DNA from 2 places in the Micromonospora sp. NBC_01655 genome. Region 2 is predicted to be linked to the other one. Evidence: riboswitches for the same ligand, from Rfam matches in the RefSeq annotation. Region 2 holds a riboswitch; the other holds the start of a gene.
The links. Region 2 has a riboswitch for glycine ahead of gcvT (glycine cleavage system aminomethyltransferase GcvT). Riboswitches for the same ligand answer to the same signal wherever they lie in the genome.
Positions count from the first base shown of each region.

Region 1: another riboswitch for glycine. It lies ahead of gcvP (aminomethyl-transferring glycine dehydrogenase); the one in region 2 lies ahead of gcvT (glycine cleavage system aminomethyltransferase GcvT).

Region 1 is NZ_JAPEQF010000001.1:4,068,047-4,079,978, forward strand. Features, by position in the region: gene OOK41_RS18715 (FHA domain-containing protein) at 1-257, shown strand, start outside; gene OOK41_RS18720 (MerR family transcriptional regulator) at 308-1,012, shown strand; gene OOK41_RS18725 (bifunctional nuclease family protein) at 1,238-1,702, shown strand; gene OOK41_RS18730 (MerR family transcriptional regulator) at 1,912-2,499, shown strand; gene OOK41_RS18735 (nitric oxide synthase oxygenase) at 2,840-4,012, shown strand; gene OOK41_RS18740 (globin domain-containing protein) at 4,016-5,239, shown strand; gene OOK41_RS18745 (hypothetical protein) at 5,236-5,865, shown strand; gene OOK41_RS18750 (NAD(P)H-binding protein) at 5,890-6,552, opposite strand; gene OOK41_RS18755 (NAD-dependent protein deacetylase) at 6,649-7,512, shown strand; glycine riboswitch at 7,602-7,702, shown strand; gene gcvP (aminomethyl-transferring glycine dehydrogenase) at 7,780-10,590, shown strand; gene OOK41_RS18765 (DUF5999 family protein) at 10,719-10,919, opposite strand; gene OOK41_RS18770 (chorismate-binding protein) at 11,082-11,932, shown strand, end outside.
Region 2 is NZ_JAPEQF010000001.1:4,544,767-4,556,698, reverse strand. Features, by position in the region: gene OOK41_RS20700 (aminopeptidase P family protein) at 1-323, shown strand, start outside; gene OOK41_RS20695 (FAD-binding oxidoreductase) at 320-1,468, shown strand; gene OOK41_RS20690 ((2Fe-2S)-binding protein) at 1,455-1,709, shown strand; gene OOK41_RS20685 (FAD-dependent oxidoreductase) at 1,706-3,091, shown strand; gene OOK41_RS20680 (collagenase) at 3,228-5,696, opposite strand; glycine riboswitch at 6,206-6,298, shown strand; gene gcvT (glycine cleavage system aminomethyltransferase GcvT) at 6,438-7,562, shown strand; partial or broken gene gcvH (glycine cleavage system protein GcvH) at 7,593-7,952, shown strand; gene glyA (serine hydroxymethyltransferase) at 7,981-9,249, shown strand; gene OOK41_RS20660 (L-serine ammonia-lyase) at 9,246-10,631, shown strand; gene OOK41_RS20655 (aminotransferase class IV) at 10,875-11,627, opposite strand; gene OOK41_RS20650 (ATP-binding protein) at 11,624-11,932, opposite strand, start outside.

The DNA of each region.
Region 1 (11,932 bases), 480 kb from region 2:
ATGTGACGACGAGTGGCCGGCATCCGGACAGTGACATCTTCCTGGACGACGTGACGGTGTCGCGGCGGCATGCCGAGTTCCACCGGGATGGTGGCACGTTCACGGTGCGGGACGTGGGAAGTTTGAACGGCACGTACGTAAACCGGGAGCGGGTCGAGGCGGCCACGTTGAGTAATGGTGACGAGGTGCAGATCGGCAAGTTCCGGGTGGTGTTCATCGCCGGTCCGCGCCCGGAGGAGGAGGCCGGCCGGGGGTGAACGAGCCTGCGGCTTCGACGCCTCCCGGGGCGGCCCGTGCCCAACCGCTGATGAGTATCGGCGAGGTGCTGGGGCAGCTTCGGGTGGAGTTTCCTGACGTCACGATCTCGAAGTTGCGGTTCCTGGAGTCCGAGGGGCTGGTGGAGCCGCAGCGGACGGCTTCGGGGTATCGGAAGTACAGCTGGGACGATGTGGCGCGGTTGCGGTTCGTGTTGACCGCGCAGCGGGACCAGTATCTGCCGTTGCGGGTGATCCGTGAGCAGTTGGCGCAGTGGGATGCGTCGGCGGAGGGGCCGGTGCCGTCTCGGCCGACGTTGGTGGCGGTGGGTCCAGGTGGGGAGGTGCCGGGCCGGGCCGCGGCGGATCAGCCGGTGGATTCGGCGCAGGTGCGGTTGGGTCGGGTTGACCTGGTTGCGCGGAGCGGGATCGACGAGTCGACGTTGGGTGAGTTGGAGCGGCTCGGGATCCTGGTGTCGGATCCGCCGGGTTGGTACGACGGGGATGCGTTGATCATCGCGCGGGCGGTGGCGGGTCTGGCGGCGTACGGGTTGGAGCCTCGGCATCTGCGGGGTTACCGGACGGCGGCGGATCGGGAGGTGGGGTTGTTCGCGCAGTTGGTGGCCCCGTTGGCGCGGCAGAGTGATCCGGCGGCGCGGGCGCGGGCGGCGGAGACGGCGCGGGAGTTGGTGGCGTTGTCTCAGCAGTTGCACGCGGCGTTGGTGCGGGTGGGGTTGCGGTCGACGTTGGGTCGGTGAGGTGGTGTGTGCTGCGCGGTCCGGGCGGTGGTCCGGGCCGCGTGGTGTTTGTGGGGGGCGGTGGGAAAGATCTGGGTGGGGGTGCGTGTCGTAGGCTTGCCGGGGTAACCCCTTTCTGGCGCGGGGCGTGGTGCACGTAGCGCATGGGATGTGCGTGTCGCGGTCCGTGTACCGTGCAGGGAAGGGCGCGGTGCGGGCGTAGGTGACAACGACACGGAGGCGGCGGTGCGCGAGCTGAGCGTGGTCGGAGTTCGGGTGGAGTTGCCCAGCAACCAGCCGATCGTCCTGCTGCGGGAGGTCGAGGGGGATCGCTATCTGCCGATCTGGATCGGTGCGGTGGAGGCGACGGCGATCGCTTACGAGCAGCAGGGGGTCAAGCCGGCCCGGCCGTTGACGCATGATCTTTTGCGGGACGTGTTGGCGGCGTTGCAGGCGCCGTTGCGGGCGGTGGAGATCACCGAGTTGAAGGAGAACGTCTTCTACGCCGATCTGTTGATCGGTGACGGGGTGCGGGTGTCGGCGCGGCCGAGTGACTCGATCGCCCTGGCGTTGCGGGTCGGTGCGCCGATTCGTTGTGCGGAGCAGGTCCTCAGTGAGGCGGGGATCGTGATTCCGGACGAGCAGGAGGATGAGGTGGAGAAGTTCCGGGAGTTCCTGGAGCAGGTGCGTCCGGAGGATTTCGCGGGCTGATCCCGGGTGCGGGTGGGGCCCGCGCGTGTTTCTTTCTCGTCCCGGTGTGGTCACTGTGGGTGATCTGCCGTGGATCTTCGGTGTGGCTGCGCGGCGTGTCGTGACCGTTCCTGCGCGGTAACTCCTCAAGGGCGCTATAGGGTTTGCCGTGTCGAGGGGTGCACGTCCCGGAAGCGACGTGTCACCGCACTGGCGGGGAGGTTGTCCGGATGCACGAGCCGCGAGATCCCGAGCCTGGTACGCAGCAGCAGCGGGGGGCGGGTGGGGTGCCGGCGGGGCCGGCGACTGAGGGTGACGGCGCGGTGGGCTACCGGGGTGTGACGGCGTGCCACGCGGTGGGTATCACGTACCGGCAGTTGGACTACTGGGCGCGGACGTCGCTGGTGGTGCCGAGCGTGCGGGACGCGTCGGGTTCGGGGACGTCTCGGCTGTACTCGTTCCGTGACCTGGTGGTGTTGAAGGTCGTGAAGCGGTTGCTGGACGCCGGGGTGTCGTTGCAGAACATCCGGAAGGCGATCGAAGCGCTGCGGTCGCGGGGGGTGGCCGATCTGGCGGGGATCACGTTGATCTCGGACGGGACGACGGTGTACGAGTGCCGGTCGCCGGAGGAGGTGGTCGACCTGTTGCAGGGTGGCCAGGGCGTGTTCGGTATCGCGATCGGCGGGGCGTTCAAGGAGATCGAGGGTTCGCTGTCGGATCTGCCGGCGGAGCCGGCGGGTGGGGTCGTGGAGGAGCCGGCGGCGGATCCGGTGGGTGACGAGCTGGCGGCGCGTCGGGCGCGTCGGCGGGCCGGTTGAGGCGTCGGGCGTCCGCTGTGGGCGGTGTCCGTTGTGGTCCGGCCGCGCGGGAAGCCTCGTGTGTGGACATTCCCGGCTTGGGTCGTCTTGTTGACAGTCGTGGCGTTGCCGGTAATCCTATGTGCGGCGTTCGCCCCCCGCCTCGGGGTTCTCACCGTCGGTGACGGCCGGTGGGGGCGGCGGACGGAGACGACGCAGGGAGCGGCGAGGTCGCCTGCCCGACGATCGGATTTGAACCGTAGTGCAGACAGACAGTCGTGCCGCCGCGACCTTGGTGGACGTCGGCGGGCGGGTCGTGGACGCCGGCGCCTCGGGGTGTCCGGTCGCGCACGCCGGCCGGGTGTCGACGCCGCCGCCTGTCGGGGACACGCTGGCGGAGGCGGTGGAGTTCCTGCACCTGTTCCACGAGGAGCGGCGGCTGCCGGGGGTGGACGCGCGGATCGCGCAGGTGCGGGAGGAGGTCGCGCTCACGGGCGCGTACCGGCACACCCGTGAGGAGTTGGCGTACGGGGCGAAGGTGGCGTGGCGGCAGTCGGCGCGGTGCGTGGGCCGGGTGCGGTGGGCGGGGCTGCGGGTCCGGGACCGCCGGGACGTGACGACGGTGGCGGGGATCGCGCGGGAGTTGGCGCAGCACCTGGCGGTGGCGGACAACGGCGGCCGGATCCAGTCGGTGATGACGGTGTTCGCGCCGGACCGGCCGGGGGTGGGTCCGCGGGCGCGGATCTGGAACGACCAGTTGATCCGCTACTGCGGGCACCGGTGCGGTGCCGGGTCGGTGCTGGGTGATCCGGGGCAGGTGGCGATGACGGACGCGGCGCTGCGGTTGGGGTGGCGTCCGCCGCCGGTGCCGGGTCGGTTCGACCTGCTGCCGTGGGTGATCGAGACGGCGTACGCGGATCCGACGCTGGTGCAGGTGCCGCGGGACCTGGTGCGGGAGGTCGCGTTGGTGCATCCGGCGTATCCGTGGTTCGAGGAGTTGCGGTTGCGGTGGCACGCCCTGCCGGTGATCAGCAACATGCGGTTGCGCGTCGGTGGGGTGGACTACAGTTGCGCCCCGTTCAACGGGCACTACCTGGGTGACGAGATCGGGACGCGCAACCTGGGCGACCGGGACCGGTACGACCAGTTGCTGCCGGTGGCGCGGGGGTTGGGGTTGGACACGTCGCGGGAGGACACGCTGTGGCGGGAGCACGCGGTGTTGGTGCTCAACCAGGCGGTGCTGCACTCGTTCCGGCTGGCGGGGGTGCGGGTGTCGGATCCGCACACCGAGTCGGAGTTGTTCATGAAGTTCTGCGCGCAGGAGGAGCGGGCGGGGCGGCCGGTGCACGGTGACTGGTCGTGGCTCAACGGCAGTGTGGGGTGGGCGGCGTTGCACGCGGTGCATCACCGCTACTACGACCCGCGGGTGCCGAACCCGAACCTGTGGCCGGCGGAGCGCGCGTACGGGCCGGCCGGTGTGGTGGAGCAGACCCTGCGGGAGCGGCACGATGCCGCCCGCCGGCGGGAGGACTGAGGCGTGGACGTCGTGGCGTTGCGGCAGAGTTGGGCGCAGTTCTGCGCGGCGGGTCCGGAGGCGGCGAAGTACTTCTACGCGACCCTGTTCGTGATCGCGCCGGAGGCGCGGTCGATGTTCCCGACGAACATGAGCTACCAGGAGGACAAGTTGTTGGCGGCGTTGGGGCACATCGTGTCCCACGTCGACGACGAGCGGGAGTTGTCGGCGTTCGCGCACCGGTTGGGCGCGGACCATCGGCGGTTCCGGGGCACGGACCGGCAGGGTCGGGAGGTGCCGTTGGGGGAGTGGCACTACGTGTGGGTGGGGCAGGCGTTGCTGGCGACGTTGGAGCGGTTCCTCGGGCCGCGGTGGACGCCGCAGTTGCGGGCGCAGTGGGCGGCGGCGTACGAGGTGGTGGCGCGGTTGATGCTGACGGGGGCGGCGGAGGCGGAGCGGTCGTCGCCGCCGTACTGGGAGGCGGAGGTCCTGTCGGTGCAGCGGCGCCGCGCGGACGTGTGTGTGTTCACGGTCCGGCCGAACTATCTGTGCGAGTACCTGCCGGGGCAGTCGTTGCCGGTGCAGGTGCCGCAGTTGCGGGTGTGGCGGTACCTGTCGCCGGCGAACGCGCCGCGCCCGGACGGGACGATCGAGTTCCACGTCCGGGCGACGGGCCGGTTCTCCACCCATCTGGTGCGCCGGCTGCGGGTCGGTGACCAGGTGTTGTTGGGTTCGCCGGTGGGTGCGGCGTTGTCGTCGTACGACCGGTCGCCGCACCTGCCGTTGTTGCTGGTGGCCGGTGGGACGGGGGTGGCGCCGTTGCGGGCGGTGGTGGAGGCGCTGCGGCAGGGGCCGGGGCGTGCGGTGACGCTGGTGGTGGGCGCGAAGACCCCGGAGGACCTGTACGACGACCAGGGGTTGCGGGAGTTGGCGTCGGCGTCGGCGTGGTCTTCCGGTGGGGTCGGTGGGTGGTTGCGGTATGTGCCGACGGTGGAGGTCGGGTGGCAGTGGGCGGGTGCGGTGGGCACGGCGGCTGACACGGCGTTGCGGTTGGGTTCGTGGCGGGACACCGACGTGCTGGTGTGCGGCAGTCCGGAGATGACCCGGGAGACGGTCGGCGCCTTGGTGGCCGCGGGTGTGCCGGCGGACCGGATCCTGGCCGAAAGTTATGATCATTCTCTTTATCCGCCCCTCGCGGGCGCGGCGGTTGCCGCGTCGCGGGACTTCACCGGGACGGCTGCGCGATGAGCATCGACCACGGCGACGGGGTCACCGGTTTCCAGCGAGACGACACGGTCCGGGCGTTGGGGGCGGTGCAGGCGCGGCGGTTCCGGGGCAGCGAGTGGGTGTCCGTCGACGAGGTCGCGGACGTGGCCCGGTCGGCCGACGAGCGGATCGCGTTGCTCGACGGTGAGTTGCAGCGGCTGCGGCGGGAGAACGAGGGCCTGGTGCAGCAGGTGGAGATGCTGCGGCACGGGGCGCTGCCGAGCGCCGCCCCGCAGGGCCCGGACCCGATGGTGGTCGAGTTGGCGGTGCGGGCGCAGGCCGAGGCGAACCGCACGATCGGTGAGGCCAGCGAGGAGGGCGCGGAGATCATCGCTGACGCGCGTCAGCAGGCCGAGGAGATCCTCGCGGAGGCGCACCGGCGGGCGGGGGCGGTGCCGGCGCAGTCGGGGTCGCGGTCGGAGGATCTGCAGCGGCAGGTGCGCGAGTTGGAGGGGCGGCACGGGGCGTTGCTGGCGGCGGTGGCGACGGCGCAGCAGCACCTGAACCAGTGGCAGGCGCACCTGTCGGCGCAGGCGGAGCGGCTGCGGGCCGACGCGGCGGCGGCGGGTGCGGCGAGTCAGCAGCTACGGCAGGTCGTCGGCGGCTGATCCCGCCGTCGGTGGGTCGGCCGGTCAGGGGTGGGCGCAGGCAGCGGCGACGGCGTCGGCGATCGGGGTGTTGCCGGTGACCAGTTCCAGGACCGCGCCGGCGCTGCCCGGGTGGTACAGCAGGGCGACGAGGACCCGGGCGACGTCGGTGCGGGTGACCGTCCCGGGGTCGGTGTGCCGGGTCAGGGTGACTCGGCCGGTGGGTGGGTCGTCGGTGAGCCGGCCGGGGCGCAGGACCGTCCAGTCCAGGTCGCGGGCGGTGAGGTCGTCCTCGGCGGCCTTCTTGGCCCGCAGGTAGGCGGCGAACACGTCGTCGGTGCCGGCGGGTGGGGCCGTGTCCACGCCCATGGCGGAGAGCAGCAGGTAGCGACGTATCCCGGTCCGCTGGGCGGCGTCGGCGAGCAGGCCGGCGGCGGCCCGGTCGACGGTGTCCTTGCGGGCGGCGCCGCTGCCGGGGCCGGCGCCGGCGGCGAAGACCACCGCGTCGGCCCCGTCGAGGTGGGTGGCGACCCGTGCGGCGTCGGCGTGTTCCAGGTCGCAGACGACGGGGTGGGCGCCGCTGGCGCGTAGCGCGGCGGCGTGGTCGGGGTTGCGGATCAGTCCGACGGCGGTGTCGCCGCGGCCGGCGAGTTCCCGGTGCAGCAGTTGGGCGATCTTGCCGTGTCCGCCGGCGATGACGACGCGCATACCTGCCACCGTAGCCGCCGGGGCGCGCGGGCACCGGCGCTGCGGCGAGCAGGGTCACGGGCGGGTGGTCGCCGGCGGGGGTGGCGCTGGGGCAGCATGGATGCCGTGACGGAGACGTTCGACGCGTTGGCGGGGCTGCTCGCCGAGGGCGGTGTCGTGGTGTTGAGCGGGGCGGGCCTGTCCACCGAGTCCGGCATTCCGGACTATCGGGGGCCCAGCGGGGTGGCGCGTCGGCACACTCCGATGACGTTCCAGGCGTTCACCGGGGATCCGGTGGCGCGGCGGCGGTACTGGGCGCGCAGCCACCTGGGGTGGCGCACGATCGCCCGGGCCGCCCCGAACGACGGGCACCGGGCGGTGGCCCGTCTGCAACGCGGCGGGCTCGTCGACGCGGTGATCACCCAGAACGTCGACGGTCTGCACAGCGTCGCCGGGTCGCAGCCGGTGGTGGAGTTGCACGGCCGCCTCGACGAGGTGGTGTGCCTGGACTGCGGCAACCACACCTCCCGCGAGGAACTGGACCGGCGGCTGCGGCAGGCCAACCCGGGGTTCGACGCGGTGGTCGCGGCGGTCCACCCCGACGGTGACGTGGATCTCGACGACCGGGAGGTGGCCGGGTTCCGGCCGGTGGACTGCGGGTTCTGCCGCACCGGGCTGCTGAAACCGGACGTGGTGTTCTTCGGGGAGACGGTTCCCGCCGCCCGGGTGGCCCGCTGCTTCGACCTGGTCGAGGGGGCTCGGTCGCTGTTGGTGCTCGGGTCGTCGTTGACGGTGATGTCGGGCCGCCGGTTCGTGATCCGGGCCGCGAAACGGGGCATTCCGGTGGCGATCGTCAACCAGGGGGTGACCCGGGGCGACGGGTACGCCACCGTGCGGGCCGATGCGCCGCTGGGCGTGCTGCTGCCGGCGCTGGCCGACCGGCTCGCCGGCGCCGGGGCCCCGGCGCCGGTCGCCGGCTGACCCGCCGCGCCCGGCCTGCCGGTGATCCACTGGTCGGGGGGACGACCTCCGCCGGTGCCGGTGGCGCTGGTAGCGTGGATGTCGCCGGTACCACCCACGTGGGAGAGACCGTCCGATGATCGTTGCGGGCGGCGCCGAAGGGGCAGCTTCCTCCCCGGAACCTCTCAGGCAAAAGGACCTCGTGGGCAGGCACTGTGGAGCGCCCTTCCCGGGGTGCGACTCAGGGGGAGGCCGACCTGTCGACCTCACCCCTGCGGGAGCGCCGCCATGACCGTAGAGCAGTTCGCCGCCCGTCACATCGGCCCCGATCCGGCCGACGAGCGCCGCATGCTGGAGGCCGTCGGCTACGACTCGATCGACGAGCTGATGGACGCCGCGATTCCCGAGGTGATCCGCTGGCACGGTGCCCTGGACCTGCCGGAGCCGGCCAGCGAGCACGACGCCCTGGCCGAGCTGCGGGCCCTCGCCGCGCGGAACACCGTCGCCGTGTCGATGATCGGGCTGGGTTACCACGGCACGCACACCCCGGCGGTGATCCGCCGCAACGTGCTGGAGAGCCCGGCGTGGTACACGGCGTACACGCCGTACCAGCCGGAGATCAGCCAGGGCCGGCTGGAGGCGCTGCTGAACTTCCAGACGATGGTCACCGACCTGACGGGGCTGGCCACCGCGAACGCCTCGATGCTCGACGAGGGCACCGCGGCGGCCGAGGCGATGACCCTGGCCCGCCGCGCGTCGAAGAGCCGCAGCGGCGTGTACGTCGTCGACGCCGACGCGTTGCCGCAGACCCTCGCGGTGATCATGAGTCGGGCGGAGCCGTTGGGCATCGAGGTGCGGGTCCTCGACGTCGACGCCGAGGAGTTGCCGGCGGAGTTCTTCGGCCTGCACCTGCAGTACCCGGGGGCGTCCGGGGCGGTGCGGGACCATGCCGCGCTGGTGGCGGCGGCGCACGCGGCGGGGGCGCTGGTGTGTGTGGCGGCGGACCTGTTGGCGCTGACGTTGCTGCGCCCGCCGGGGGAGATCGGCGCGGACGTGGCCGCCGGCACCACCCAGCGGTTCGGGGTGCCGATGGGCTTCGGTGGCCCGCACGCCGGGTACCTGGCGGTGCGTTCGGGGTTGGAGCGGATGCTGCCCGGCCGGCTGGTCGGGGTGTCCCGCGACGCCGACGGCAACCCGGCGTACCGGTTGGCGTTGCAGACCCGTGAGCAGCACATCCGGCGGGAGAGGGCGACCAGCAACATCTGCACCGCGCAGGTGCTGCTGGCGGTGATGGCCGGCATGTACGCCGTCTACCACGGCCCGGACGGGCTGCGTGCCATCGCGGCGCGTACCCATGGCATGGCGGCGCGGCTCGCGGCCGGGCTGCGCGCCGGTGGGGTGGCGGTGGCGGACGTCGCGTTCTTCGACACGGTCACCGCGAGCGTGCCGGGCCGGGCCGCCGAGGTGGTGGCGCAGGCGCAGGCGCGGGGGGTGAACCTGCGGTGCGTCGACGCCGACCGGGTGGGGATTTCCTGCGACGAGACGACCACGGCGGCGCACCTGTCGGCGGTGTGGGCGGCGTTCGGGGTGGCCGGGGTCGACGGGGACGGGGACGGGGCCCTGCCGGCGGCGTTGGCGCGCACCTCGGACTTCCTCACCCACCCGGTGTTCCGCAGCCACCACTCGGAGACGGCGATGCTGCGGTACCTGCGGCGGCTGTCGGACTTCGACTACGCCCTGGACCGGGGGATGATCCCGCTGGGGTCGTGCACGATGAAGCTGAACGCGACCACGGAGATGGAGCCGGTGAGCTGGGCGGAGTTCGCGCACCTGCACCCGTTCGCGCCGGCGTCGCAGACGGCCGGGTACCGGGAGATGATCGCCCAGTTGGAGGGCTGGCTGGCGGAGGTGACCGGCTACGACGCGGTCAGCGTGCAGCCCAACGCCGGGTCGCAGGGGGAACTGGCGGGGCTGCTGGCGATCCGCGCGTACCACCGGGACCGGGGTGAGGGGCACCGGGAGGTGTGCCTGATCCCGTCGTCGGCGCACGGCACGAACGCCGCGTCGGCGGTGATGGCGGGGATGCGGGTGGTCGTGGTGGGTTGCGACGGCGACGGCAACGTCGACCTGGTCGACCTCGACACGAAGATCGACAAGCATCGGGACACGCTCGCGGCGATCATGGTGACGTACCCGTCGACGCACGGGGTGTACGAGACGGGCATCGCGCAGTTGTGCGCGAAGGTCCACGACGCGGGCGGTCAGGTGTACGTCGACGGGGCGAACCTCAACGCCCTGGTCGGGTTCGCCAAGCCGGGCCGGTTCGGGGCGGACGTGTCGCACCTGAACCTGCACAAGACGTTCTGCATCCCGCACGGTGGGGGCGGGCCGGGGGTGGGTCCGGTGGCGGTGCGGGCGCACCTGGCGCCGTACCTGCCGGGCGGCGGCGGTGCCGGCCGGCCGGCGATCTCGGCGGCGCGGTACGGGTCGGCGGGGATCCTGCCGATCCCGTGGGCGTACCTGCGGATGATGGGCGCGGCGGGGCTGACCCGGGCGACGGGGGTGGCGGTGCTGGCCGCGAACTACGTGGCGGTGCGGCTGCGGGAACACTTCCCGGTGTTGTACGCGGGCAACAAGGGCCTGGTGGCGCACGAGTGCATCCTGGACCTGCGGCCGGTGACGAAGGCGGCCGGGGTCACGGTCGACGACGTGGCGAAGCGGCTGATCGACTACGGGTTCCACGCGCCGACGATGTCGTTCCCGGTGGCGGGGACGTTGATGGTGGAGCCGACGGAGAGTGAGGACCTGGCCGAGCTGGACCGGTTCTGCGCGGCGATGATCGCGATCCGGGCGGAGATCGACAAGGTGGGCTCGGGCGAGTGGCCGGCGGGGGACAATCCCCTGGCGAACGCGCCACACACGGCGGCGATGGTGGCCGGCGACGAGTGGCCGCACCCGTACCCGCGGTCGGTGGGGGCGTACCCGGCGGGGGTGGACCGGGCCGGGAAGTACTGGCCGCCGGTGCGGCGGGTCGACGGCGCGTACGGTGACCGGAACCTGGTGTGCTCGTGTCCGGCGCCGGAGGCGTTCGAGGAGTGACGTCGGGGCGCGCCGGGGCGGTGGTTCGCGCCGCCCCGGCGGGTGCGTCGACCGGGGCAGGCTGGTCGCGGGGACCGGGGGCTGGCCTGTGGTCGACGGGGTGCGTCAGGTTGACGCTGGGTGAACGGTCAGGCGACGAGGGCGTGTCGGGCGGGACCGCGGTGGGGGGCGATGGTGCTGCCGTCGGGGAGGAGTTCGCCGGTGTCCTCGAAGACGATGACACCGTTGCAGAGCAGGCTCCAGCCCTGCTCAGGGAAGCAGGCGAGGACGCGGGCGGCTTCCCGGTCGGTCGCTTCGGCGGAGGGGCAGGTGGGTTGGTGCTGGCACATCGGGTTCTCCGGACTGTGGGGGCACTGTGTCATGGTTCACATGACCAGTGACGCACAGTACCAAGCGAACGTGAGCCGCATCGAGCGGGTTCACGCCATGTCGGGGGGAATTCCACTGAACGGACGAGGCGGAATGGGCCAGACGGCGTGGAAGCGTTCCCACTGACACGGGTGACCGCACCCGCCGCCCCCGCCGGCTGCCGCGGCCGGCTCACCGAACGCGACCGCCTGCACTGGCGCCTGCGCGACGGCGGTGACCCGGCCCGCCTCGTCGAGGAGTTCCTCACCGCCCACGGCCTCGGCGTCGACGACCTGACCCGCCCGGCGGCCCACGACCCGGCCGGGGTGTGCGGGGCCGCCCTGTACGTCTCCGCCGCGGCCGGGGCCGTGCTGGCCGCCGCGGCACCCGGCGCGCCCAGCCCCGCCCCCGCCCTGCCCGACCTGGCCGTGGTCGTCTACGCGCACACCCCCGCCGCCGCGCCGACGCCACCACCCGGGGCCGGCGACTGGTGGATCGGCGACTGGACCCCGAGCTGGAGCACCCGCCAGCACGCCGACGCCGTGACCGCCGTGCGGGCCGCGATCGGCCGCGGCGACGTCTACCAGGTCAACCTCGTCGGCCACGCCGCCGCCCCGTACACCGGCGACCCCCGCCCCGCCCTGGCCCGGCTGAGCCGGCTGCCCGGCGCCCGCTACGGCGGCACCCTGCACGGCCCCGGCTGGGCGATCGGCTGCGCCTCCCCGGAGACCCTGATCGCCGTCGAGGGCGGCCGGCTGGTCACCCGCCCCATCAAGGGCACCCGCCCGGCCACCCCCGCCGGCCGCGCCGAGCTGCTCGCCTCGGCCAAGGAACGCGCCGAACACATCATGATCGTCGACCTGGAACGCAACGACCTGGCCCGCGTCGCGGCCACCGGCACCGTCACCGTCGACGAACTGTTCGCCGTACGCCGCTGGTGCGACCTGTGGCAGGCCGAGTCGACGGTGTCGGCGGCCCCCGCCGACGGCCTGGG
Region 2 (11,932 bases):
CGCTGGCGGAGGAGTCCGGCCTGTACCGGCGGTGGACCCTGTGCGGGTCGGGCCACATGCTCGGTCTGGACGTGCACGACTGCGCCGCCGCCCGGGCCGACGCCTACCTGGACGGTCGGCTCGCGGCCGGGCAGGTGCTCACCGTGGAACCGGGGCTGTACTTCCAGCCGGACGACGAGCTGATCCCGGGCGAACTGCGCGGACTGGGCTTCCGCATCGAGGAGGACATCCTGGTCACCGACGACGGCTACCGGGTGCTCTCCGACGGCCTCCCCCGTCGGGCCGACGACGTCGAGGCGTGGATGCACCGGATCGGGTCATGAGCGCCACCGGCGCGGACGTCGTCGTCATCGGGGCGGGAATGGTCGGCGCGGCCTGCGCCTACTACGCGGCAAGGGCCGGGCTGGCGGTGACCGTGGTCGACCGGGCCGGGGTGGCCGGCGGCACCACCGGCGCGGGTGAGGGCAACATCCTGCTCTCGGACAAGCCGCCCGGGCCGGAGCTGGCGCTGGCCCGGCACTCCGGGCGGCTCTGGCACGAGCTGGGCGACGCCCTGGGCGGCGAGCGGATCGAGCTGGAACGCAAGGGCGGGCTGGTGGTGGCCGCCTCGGCGGCGGAACACGCCGCGCTGCGGGCGTTCGCCGCCGGCCAGCGCGCCGCCGGGGTGGAGGTGGTGCCGGTGCCCGCCGAGGCGCTGCCCGAGCACGAACCGCACCTGGCCCGGGACCTCGCCGGCGGCGCGTACTACCCGCAGGACATGCAGGTCCAGCCGATGCTGGCCGCCGCCCACCTGCTGCGCGCGGCCGGGGTGCCGGTGCTGACCGGGACCACGGTGACCGGCCTGCGGCGCGACGCGGCCGGCGCGATCCGGGGCGTGGTCACCGACCGGGGAGCGCTGCCCACCCCGGCGGTGGTCAACGCCGCCGGGGTGTGGGCGGCCGGGATCGCCGGCCTGGCCGGGGTGGGGCTGCCGGTCCTGCCCCGGCGCGGGTTCGTCCTGGTCACCGAGGCGCTGCCGCCGCTGATCCGGCACAAGGTGTACGCGGCCGGCTACGTCGCCGGCGTCGGGCGCAGCTCCGAGGGACTGGAGGTGTCCCCGGTGGTGGAGGGAACCCGGGCGGGCACCGTCCTGATCGGCTCCACCCGGGAGCGGGTGGGCTTCGACCGGACCGTCCCGCTGTCGGCCCTGCGCCAGCTCGCGGCCGGGGCGGTGCGTCTGTTCCCGGTCCTCGCCTCGGTGTCGGTGATCCGCGCGTACCGGGGGTTCCGGCCGTACAGCCCCGACCACCTGCCGATGATCGGGGCCGACCCCCGGGTGCCGGGCCTGTTCCACGCCTGTGGCCACGAGGGCGCCGGGATCGGTCTCGCCCCGGCGACGGGGCACGCCGTCGCGGCCCTGCTGACCGGGCGTGCCCCGCAGGTCGACCTCCGACCGTTCGCCCCGGAGCGCCACGATGTTCACATTTGACGGCCGGCCGGTGCCCACCGACGGGGAGCGGAGCATCGCCGCCGCGCTGCTGGCCGCAGGCGTCCGCTCCTGGCGGCGCAGCCGGGTCGACGGCCGCCCCCGGGGCGTCTTCTGCGGCATCGGGGTCTGCTTCGACTGCCTGGTGCGGGTCAACGGGGTGCCGGCGCAGCGGGCCTGCCTGGTGGTGGCCCGCCCGGGCGACGTGGTCGACAGCCAGGACGAGGGCGAGGAGCGGGAATGACCGAGTACGACGTGGTGGTGGTCGGCGCCGGCCCGGCCGGGCTGGCCGCGGCGGCCGGCGCGGCGCGGGCCGGCTGCCGGGTGGTGGTGCTGGACGCCGCGGCCCGGCCCGGCGGGCAGTTCTGGCGGCACCGGTCCGGGGCCGACGGCCGCGAGCACCACGACTGGGAGGCGTTCACCCGGCTGCGCGACCAGCTCGGCCGGGCCGCCTACCGGGCCGACGCCGCCGTCTGGTTCGTCGAGGCCGGCACCACCGCCGGGGCGCCGGGCTTCACCGTGCACACCCGCGCCGGGACGGTGCACGGGCGGCGGCTGGTCGTCGCCACCGGCGCTTACGACCGGGTGGTGCCCTTCCCGGGCTGGGACCTGCCCGGGGTGGTCACGGCCGGCGGCGCCCAGGCGTTGCTCAAGGGGCAGGGAGTGGGCTTCGCGCGGCGGGTCGTGGTGGCCGGCACCGGCCCGTTCCTGCTGCCCGTCGCGACGGGCCTGGCCGCCGCCGGCAGCGTCGTGGTCGGCGTCTGCGAGGCGAACGACCCGCTCGGGTACGCCCGCCAGCTCCGCCCGGTGGCGGGCGCGGTGGGCAAGCTCGCCGAGGCGGGCCGGTACGGCTGGCGGATGCTGCGGCACCGGGTGCCCTACCGGCGCCGGACCGTGGTGCTGGCCGCGCACGGCGCCGACCAGCTCACCGGGGTCACGGTCGCCTCGGTCGACGCCGGCGGCGCGGTGCTGGCCGGCACCGAGACCGAGCTGGAGTGCGACGGGCTCGCGGTGGGCTTCGGCTTCACCCCGCAGGTGGAGCTGGGCCTCGCCCTGGGCTGCGCGACCCGGCTGGACGGCGACGGGAGCCTGGTGTTGGCCGTCGACGCGGCGCAGGCGACCTCGGTGCCCGGGGTGTACGCCGCCGGTGAGGTGACCGGGGTGGGCGGGGCCGGGCTCGCGCTGGTCGAGGGAGAGCTGGCCGGCGCAGCCGCGGCGCTGTCGCTGGGCCGCCCGCTGCCCTGGTCGGGCCGGCGGCACGGCCGGCTGCTGCGGGCCCGGCGCCGGCTGCGCCGGTTCGCCTCGGCGCTGCACGCGGTGCACCCGGTGCCGGCCGGCTGGCCGGACCGGTGCGCCGACGACACGCTGGTCTGCCGCTGCGAGGACGTGCCGGTCGGGGCGGTACGGCAGGCGGTGCGGGAGTTGTCCGCCGCCGACGCGCGGGGCGCGAAGCTGCTGACCCGGGTCGGCATGGGCTGGTGCCAGGGGCGGATCTGCGGGTACGCCACCGCCTGCCTGACCGCGCGGGCGGCCGGCCGGGCCCTCAGCGCGGCGGACCTGGCCGGGTTCGCCACCCGTCCGGTCGCGCAGCCGGTCACCCTCGGCCACCTCGCCACCGGCGACTGACCGCCGTGGCCGCCTCGGCGAGGGCGGAGGAGCCGCACGGCCGCACGGGCCGCGCCGCCCTCGCCGAGGCGGCGGCCCCGCCGGGGCGGGAGTCCACCGGCTCCGGAGAGGACGGCGCGGTGCTGCTGCGGCGTGCTCAGTACTCCGAGGTCACCGTGACCCCGGTGAACGCCTGCCTGGCGTGCAGGCTCACGTAGTGGTAACCGGCCGCCGGGTTGCTGACCGTGATCGTCTCGCCGTTGCCGGTGTCGACCGACCGGCGGGTGTAGCTGGTCGTGGTGGCCCAGCCGGTGGAGCTGTAGTACAGGTCCGCGTCGCCGGTGCCCCCGGACGACGTGATCTTCAGGCTGGTGGTGCCGGCCGGGACGTAGACGTAGAGGTAGTAGAGGTTCCCGGCGGTGGCCTGGAGGTTGCCGCGCTGGCAGTTCTTGCCCAGCGTCCGGATGTCGCTCCCGGTGCACTCCGGCAACGGCGTGGTGCCACCGCTGACGGTGACGTTGCGTGAGGTGGTGCCGGTCGCGCCCTTGTTGTCGGTGACCGTCAGCGTGACGGGGTAGGTGCCGGCGGCGGCGTACGTCCTGGTGGGGTTGGCCGCCGTCGACGTGGTGCCGTCGCCGAAGGTCCAGGCCCGGGAGGCGATGCTGCCGTCGCCGTCCGTCGACTGGTCGGTGAAAGTGGCGGTCAGGCCGCTGGTGGTCGCCGTGAACGCGGCGACCGGGGCCTGGTTGCCGGGCGGGTTGGTGCCGCCGGCGCAGTCGCCGGCCGCGCAGGTGGCCAGCCAGGCGTACCAGTCGGTGTCGTAGCGGCTGCCGATGGTGCTGGTCAGCAGCGTCCGGGCGGCGGCCCAGTTGCCGGCGCGGTAGTGGCCGAGCAACGTGGTCATGTCGGCGCGGTGCGACTGGAGCATGTACCGCACGGCCAGGTAGCCCCAGCGGTAGACCCGGGTGCTGTCGTGGTCGTAGGTGGTGTCGAAGAGGGTGCGCAGGGCGTACGTCTTCTTCCCGGCCTCGGTGATCGCGGCCTGGTAGGTCTGCTTCCGGTACGAGTACGACACGTACTCGGCGAAGCCCTCGATCCACCAGATCGTCGGGGTGGAGATGTTCGCGGTGAAGTCGCCGTACATGTCGAAGCGGCCGTCGAGGTAGTGGGTGTACTCGTGGTTGAGGTTCCAGATCTCGAAGGTGGGGCGCAGCCACTCCGCCTCGTAGGCGATGAAGCGTGGCTGGTTGCCGGTGGCGGCCGGGTCGCCTTCGAGGTACATGCCGCCGTTGTTGGTGTCGATGCCGAACATCGGCCCGCCGTACGTCTGGTAGTCGGTGCTGGAGTCGAAGACCACCACTTCGAGGGTGGTGTTGCGGTCGTTGGCCACCGGTCCGGGGTCCGCCACCACCGAGTGGAAGTACGCGTCCTGGTCGCGCATGCTCGCGCAGGCCCGGTCCAGCTCCGCGGAGGTCATCTGCTGGGCGCGCAGGCGGATGCTGGTGCCGCAGGTGTAGGTGATCGGCAGCACCGCGGCGGCCAGCCGTGCCTGGAGGTCGCAGGTGTCGTAGTAGGCGCAGTTGGCCCGGTCGTAGTAGTCGCTCATCTCGGCGACGCCGACCCAGAGGGCGGCGGTGGGGCCGGTGATCGCGCTCAGGTCGAGCAGCCCCCGGGCCAGTGGCCGGGCCTTGGCCTGCAACGCGGTGTGCTGGAGGAAGCGGCCCAGCTCCCGCCCGGCGTTGGAGACCAGGTAACCCTGGTCGGTGCCGAGCAGGGCGCGGTGGCCGGAGCCGAAGGCGTACAGGGTGTCCAGCACGCTCGGGTCCGCGGTGACGGCGGTGACGAACTCGGGCACCTGGTGGCCCCGGAACAGCACGAGGTAGCCGTTGTTGACCGCGTTCAACATCCACCAGGACGAGTTGTAGGAGCTGTCGTAGCTGTTCAGCAGCCGCTTCACCACGTACAGGTAGCGGGCGTTCTCCTCGGCGCTGTCGATGAGGGTGACCGCCTCGGCCAGCACCTCGCCGTTGGCGTCGCTGACGTCGCCGGAGCGGCTGTTGGCGAAGAAGGCGTCCAGGCCGGCGCGGATCGCGGTGCGCAGGCCGCTGCCGTACGTGCCGACCGTGGACGGGTAGTACCAGTGCACGTAGTAGCCGGCCCGCAGGTAGAGCACGAGCTGGGCGGTGCCGGTGCGGTTGGTGCCGTCGTAGGTGGCGGCGTCGTCCCGCAGGGCGTACGCGACGCTGGTCATCTGCGCCTCGCGGAACGCCTGGTAGGCGTCGTTCCCGGTCAGGTTGAACAGGGTGTTGACGCAGTCGGTGCTGGACGCCTTGATCTGCTGCACCAGGGCGCTTCCGGTACGGCTGGTGAAGTCGCTGGTCACGCAGGCGGCCATGGCGGCCCGGCCGCGCGTCGACGGGGCGGTGCCCCGCTGCCCGCCGTCGGGCTCGTCGTAGTCGCGGCGCAGCTCGTCGCGGACGGCGGGCAGCGGGGCGCGTTCGTCGAGCGGCAGCGGGTTCCGCTGAACGTGCCGGTCGCCGGTGCCGGCGTCGGCCGGAGCGGTGCCCTGGGCGGGCTTCGCCGCCGGTGCCGCGGCCGCGGCGGCGGGGGTGGCCAGCGGGCTCATGCCCAGCGCCAGCGCCAGTGCCAAGGGCACGGCGGCCAGTCGGGCACGTCGCTCTCGTAACAGTCTGATCGTCACGGGTCGCCTCCTTGGCGGGATGTCGGCCAAGCTCGGGGCCGGCCGGCGGGGAGTGGGGGTTGGGGTCGGCGGGGACCGGACGTCGCCGGGCGCGGGGGAGTTTCTGCGGACCTCCGCGCAGGTCAGCGGGCGTTGGTAGGGCGGTTCCTCCGCTCCGGAGGGTGTCGTTCGCATTCGACGTTCGTCGATATAGATCGGCGTCGCGCCGGGTGTGGCCAGTACAATGGCACACATCACACACCATGTAAAGAATTGTTGATGATCGATCTTCGGGGCCGCTGGTGGGCCCCGCGTGGCCCGGACCTTCGACCGCACGCGCGGGCCAGGAGCCCGCCGTGGTCCGGGTAGGACAGTCGGCGCCGCATCGTTGACACGTGTTCGGCCGGTCGCCTAGGGTCGCGGGCAGCATCGCCCACAACTACACAGACACCGTTCGAACCCGCGCGGGAGAGCCCCCGGCCATTCGTCGGGGCGCCGAAGGAGCAAACTCCCAAGAAACTCTCAGGCCCCGTTACCGCGCGGGCGAGGTGAACTCTGGAAAGCAGACGATCCGTCGTCTCACCCACGGTGCAAACCGCCGCCCGGCGGTGAAGCTCTCAGGTCCATGACAGAGCGGGAGGCAACCGACCGTACGACGCGACCGCGTCGGGACGAAGGAGTGCCTCCATGTATCAGAGTCCGACGACCCTGACCCGCCCACCCCTGCACGCCGTGCACGTCGAGCTGGGCGCCCGGTTCACCGGGTTCGCCGGTTGGTCCATGCCGCTGCGCTACGGCAGCGAGACCGCCGAGCACCGGGCCGTACGAGAACGGGCCGGCCTGTTCGACCTCAGCCACATGGGACAGATCGAGGTCCGTGGACCGATGGCCCCGGCCGTGCTGGACCACGCGCTGGTCGGGCACCTCTCGGCGGTACCGGTCGGCCGCGCCCGCTACACCATGCTCTGCGACGACAGCGGCGGGGTGCTGGACGACCTGGTCGCCTACCGACTCGCCGCCGACCGCTACCTGCTGGTGACCAACGCCGTCAACACCGGCGCGGTGCTGACGGCACTCCGGCAGCGCCGCGCCGCGGCGGCCACCGTCAGCGACCACACCGCCGAACGGGCGATCATCGCGGTGCAGGGGCCGCGCGCCGCTGACACGGTCGGGGCGGTGACCGGGGCGGAGCCGACCCGTCTCGGCTACTACAGCGCCGTCACCGTCGAGGCCGCCGGCCGCCCGGCGCTGGTCGCCCGCACCGGCTACACCGGCGAGGACGGGTTCGAGCTGTTCGTCCGGGCCGAGGACGCGGCCGGGACCTGGCGTGCCCTGCTCGCCGCCGGTGCGCCGCACGGGCTGACGCCGGCCGGCCTGGCCTGCCGCGACACGCTGCGCCTGGAAGCCGGGATGCCGCTGTACGGCTTCGAGCTGCACGCCGGGGTCAGCCCCTTCGAGGCGGGCCTGGGCCGGGTGGTGGCCTTCGACAAGCCGGGCGAGTTCGTCGGCCGGGCCGCGCTGACCGAACGCCGCGCCGCCGGCGCCGCCAGCACCCTCGTCGGGCTCACCGCCGCCGGCCGGCGCGTCCCGCGCTCCGGCGACCCTGTGGTGCGGCTGTCCGAGGCAGCCGAGCCCGAGCCGGTCGGCGTGGTCACCAGCGGCGCCCCGTCGCCGACACTGCACCGGCCGATCGCGATGGCCCGGCTCCGCGCCGACGCCGCGCGGGTGCCGGCCCGGCTGGGCGTCCAGGTCCGGGGGCACACCGAGCCGGTGGAGATCGCCCCGCTGCCCTTCTACCGCCGTCCGCGCTGACGCGCACCCCTGCGGGAAGAGACAGTTGACATGGATGTTCCCGCGCGCCTGCGCTACAGCGCCAACCACGAGTGGGTCGACGACAGCGTCGAGCCGGCGTCGGTCGGCATCACCGCCTTCGCCGCCTCGGCGCTCGGCGACGTGGTCTACGTCGAACTGCCCGACCCGGGCACCCACCTGGTAGCCGGGGAGGTCTGCGGCGAGGTCGAGTCCACCAAGTCGGTGGCCGAGCTGTACATGCCGGTGACCGGCCGGATCCTCGCGACCAACGAGGCGGTCGTCGCCGACCCGAGCCTGATCGGCAGCGACCCCTACGGGGACGGCTGGCTGTTCCGGCTGCGGGTGACCGACCCGCCGGAGCTGATGACGGCCGACGAGTACCGCACCTACCTCACCGAACCCACTGACGGAGGCCACCGTGGCTGTAATCGACGACGACCTGCGCGACGCCGAACCGGAGATCGCCACGGCGGTCACCGCCGAGCTGCGGCGCCAGCAGCGGACCCTCGGCATGATCGCCTCGGAGAACCTCGCGCCCCGGGCCGTCCTGCAGGCGCAGGGCTCGGTGCTCACCAACAAGTACGCCGAGGGCTACCCGGGCCGGCGGTACTACGGCGGCTGCGAGCATGTCGACGCCATCGAGCGGCTGGCGATCGAACGGGCCCGGCTGCTGTTCGGGGCGGCCTACGCCAACGTGCAGCCGCACTCCGGCTCCCAGGCCAACGCGGCGGTGATGACGGCCCTGCTCGCGCCGGGCGACGCCATCCTCGGCCTGGACCTGGCGCACGGCGGTCACCTGACGCACGGGATGCGGGTCAACTTCTCGGGCCGGCTGTACCGGGCGGTGGGCTACCGGGTGGACGCCGAGACCTTTCTGATCGACATGGACGAGGTCGAACGGCTGGCGCGTGAACACCGGCCGAAGCTGATCGTGGCGGGCTGGTCGGCGTACCCGAGAGTGCTGGACGTCGCGCGGTTCCGGCGGATCGCCGACGCCGTCGGCGCGTACCTGCTCGTCGACATGGCGCACTTCGCCGGGCTGGTCGCCGCAGGGTTGCATCCCAACCCCGTACCGCACGCGCACGTGGTGACCCTGACCACGCACAAGACGCTCGGCGGCCCCCGCGGTGGCGCCATCCTCAGCGCGGACACCGAACTCGCCCGCCGGCTGGACTCGGCGGTGTTCCCCGGCCAACAGGGTGGCCCGCTGGAACACGCGATCGCGGCCAAGGCGGTGGCCTTCCGGATCGCTGCCGGGGAAGAGTTCCGCGACCAGCAGCGGCGGGCGCTGCGGGGAGCCCGGATCGTCGCCGAACGCCTTGCCGCGACCGACGTGCGCGACGCCGGGATCCGGGTGGTCAGCGGGGGCACCGACGTGCATCTGGTCCTGGTCGACCTGAGGCAGGCCGAGTTGGACGGCGCCCAGGCCGAACGGCTGCTCCAGGAGGTCGGGATCACCGTCAACCGCAACGCGGTGCCGTTCGACCCCCGCCCGCCGATGGTCACCTCGGGGCTGCGGATCGGCACCTCGGGGCTGGCCACCCGGGGCTTCGACGAGCACGACTTCGTCGAGGTGGCCGACGTCATTGCCACCGCGCTGACCGAGCCGGAGGTCGGTGAGGCGCTGCGGGCGCGGGTCGACCAGCTCGCCGACCGGCGTCCGGTCTACGGAGGACAACTCAGATGACCGACCACCCACCGGCCGCCGTCGTCAGCGTCTTCGACCTGTTCCGGGTGGGCATCGGCCCGTCCAGCTCGCACACCGTCGGCCCGATGCGGGCCGCTCGTACCTTCGCCGTCGAGTTGCGCGACCTGGGCCTGCTGGCGCGGGTCGCCCAGGTGCGGGTCGAGCTGTTCGGCTCGCTGGGCAGCACCGGCATCGGGCACGGCACGGACCTCGCCGTGATTCTCGGCCTGGAGGGGGAGTCACCCGACGAGGTCGACCCCGACGCGGTGCCGACCCGGATCGCGACGGTCCGGACCACCGGTGTGCTCCGCCTGCTCGGCACGCATCCCATCGCCTTCCGCGAGGCAGAGCACGTGCGGCTGCACCGGCGTGAGTCGCTGCCGATGCACCCCAACGGGATGCGGCTGCGGGCGTTCGACCGCCACGGCGGGGAGCTGTGCGGCCGGGACTACTACTCGGTCGGGGGCGGCTCGGTCGCCGACCACACCGGCCGCATCCGTCAGCAGGAGGCAGCCGACGCCCGGTACCCGTACCGCACCGCCACCGAACTGCTTGCCCACTGCGCGGAGACCGGCCTGCCGATCAGCGAGATCAGCCTGGCCAACGAGCTGGCGCTGCGGACCGAGCAGGAGGTTCGCGACGGACTGCTGCGCGTCTGGACCGCGATGCAGGACTGCGTCGTGCGTGGGTTGACCCGGGACGGGGCGCTGCCCGGTCCGCTGCGGGTGCCCCGCCGCGCACGGCACCTGCACGAGCGGTTGCTGCGCGAGGAGGACCCGGCCGATCCGCTGCGGGCGATGGAGTGGGTCAACCTCTTCGCCCTCGCGGTCAACGAGGAGAACGCCGCCGGCGGCAGGGTGGTGACCGCGCCGACCAACGGCGCCGCCGGGATAGTCCCGGCCGTCCTGTCCTACTACCTGCGGTTCGTGCCGGGCGGCGACGACGCCGGGGTGGTCCGGTTCCTGCTGGTCGCCGGTGCGATCGGTGCGATCTACAAGCAGACCGCCTCGATCTCCGGCGCCGAGGTGGGCTGCCAGGGGGAGGTCGGCACCGCCTGCTCGATGGCCGCCGCCGGGCTGACCGAGGTGCTCGGCGGCACGCCGCAGCAGGTGGAGTGTGCCGCCGAGGTCGCCATGGAGCACAACCTCGGTCTCACCTGCGACCCGGTCGGCGGCCTGGTGCAGATTCCGTGCATCGAACGCAACGCCATCGGCGCGGTCAAGGCGATCAACGCGGCCCGGATGGCGCTGCGCCGGGAGAGCCGGCCGCTGGTCTCGCTGGACGTGGTGATCAAGACCATGCGGGACACCGGTGCCGACATGAAGACGAAGTACAAGGAGACCGCACAGGGGGGACTCGCGGTCAACGTCATCGAGTGCTGACCCCGGGACACCACGACTGGGGCTGGCAGTCGGGTCCGTTGTCCGACTTTCGTCGACGGCCGGCCCCAGACCCCCTGGAGGGAGTACCGCGGCGACCGGCAAGGTCCGGTCGACGGGCGGCTGACCGGCGGCCCCGCCGCCGGGCGACGCGGTGGACCGACGGCTGCGGTGGGAGCGGTACCGTTACCGGCGAGAGGGGTGGAAGAGCCGGCGGCCCACCGCTCGGCGGCCCGCCCGTCGCGGTCAGACGGCTTCCGGTGCGATCCCGGCGTACCGCCGGCGCAGCAAACCGATGATCGGGTGACCGGTCGCGAACGTGGCCCCGTCGACGGCGGCGATCGGCCGGATCGCGCCGGCCGCGTTGGTGGCGAAGGCGGTCGCCATGCCGGCCAGCCGGGACAGCTCGACCGGCTCGGTGCGCTGCGGGCCGTGGTGAGCCGCGGCGAGCAGCCGCATGGTCACGCCGGGCAGCACGTCGGCCAGCGGCCAGACCACGGTGCCGCCGTCGACGAAGCCGACGTTCCAGGTCGGCCCCTCGGTGACCCGTCCGCCGCCGTCGGTGAACAGCGCGTCGTCGTAGCCGTCGAGCTGGGCGCGGCGGCGTTCGAACAGCGGGCCGAACAGGCCGGCGTGCTTGACCGCGGGCACATCGCGTACGTAGGCGGTGGTGCGCACCCGCATCGGCGGCTGCGCCTGCGGCGTGGCGGCGCGCGTGGTGACCAGCACGTGCGGCTCGGCCGGGGCGGCGGGGTGGCTGAGCCGCAGGCCGGGGTCGGCCACGGTGACCCGGACCGTCAGCGGGCCGTCGGCTTCGGCGATCGCCTCGCGGATCCGCTCCCGGACGTACCCGCGGGACAGCTCGGCCCCGAACACCGTGGCGCAGTCGGTGACCAGCCGGTCGAGGTGCAGGCCGAGGCCGCGGACCGCGCCGTCCTGCACCCGCATCGTGGTGAAGTGCCCGTAGTTGGTCAGCGCCAGGTTGTCGATCGCCGTCATGGCGGCCAGTCTGGCACCGCCGGGCCCCGGGGCGTCGCCGGTACGGGCAGCACAAGCTGGACGGTGGTACCGGGGCGGGCGTGCTCGGGATTCGCCCGCGCGATGGTGAGCGCGGCCCCGATGCCCTCCGCGCGTTCTCGCATCGACGCGGTGCCGACGCCGGCGACCAGCGGGGCGGGGATGCCCACCCCCTCGTCCGTGACGCACACGACCAGGCGGCCGGACCCCACCGAGACGTCGATGGCGCAGCGGTCCACACCGGCGTGCCGGCGCACGTTGCGCACGGCCTCGCCCACGATGCCGTA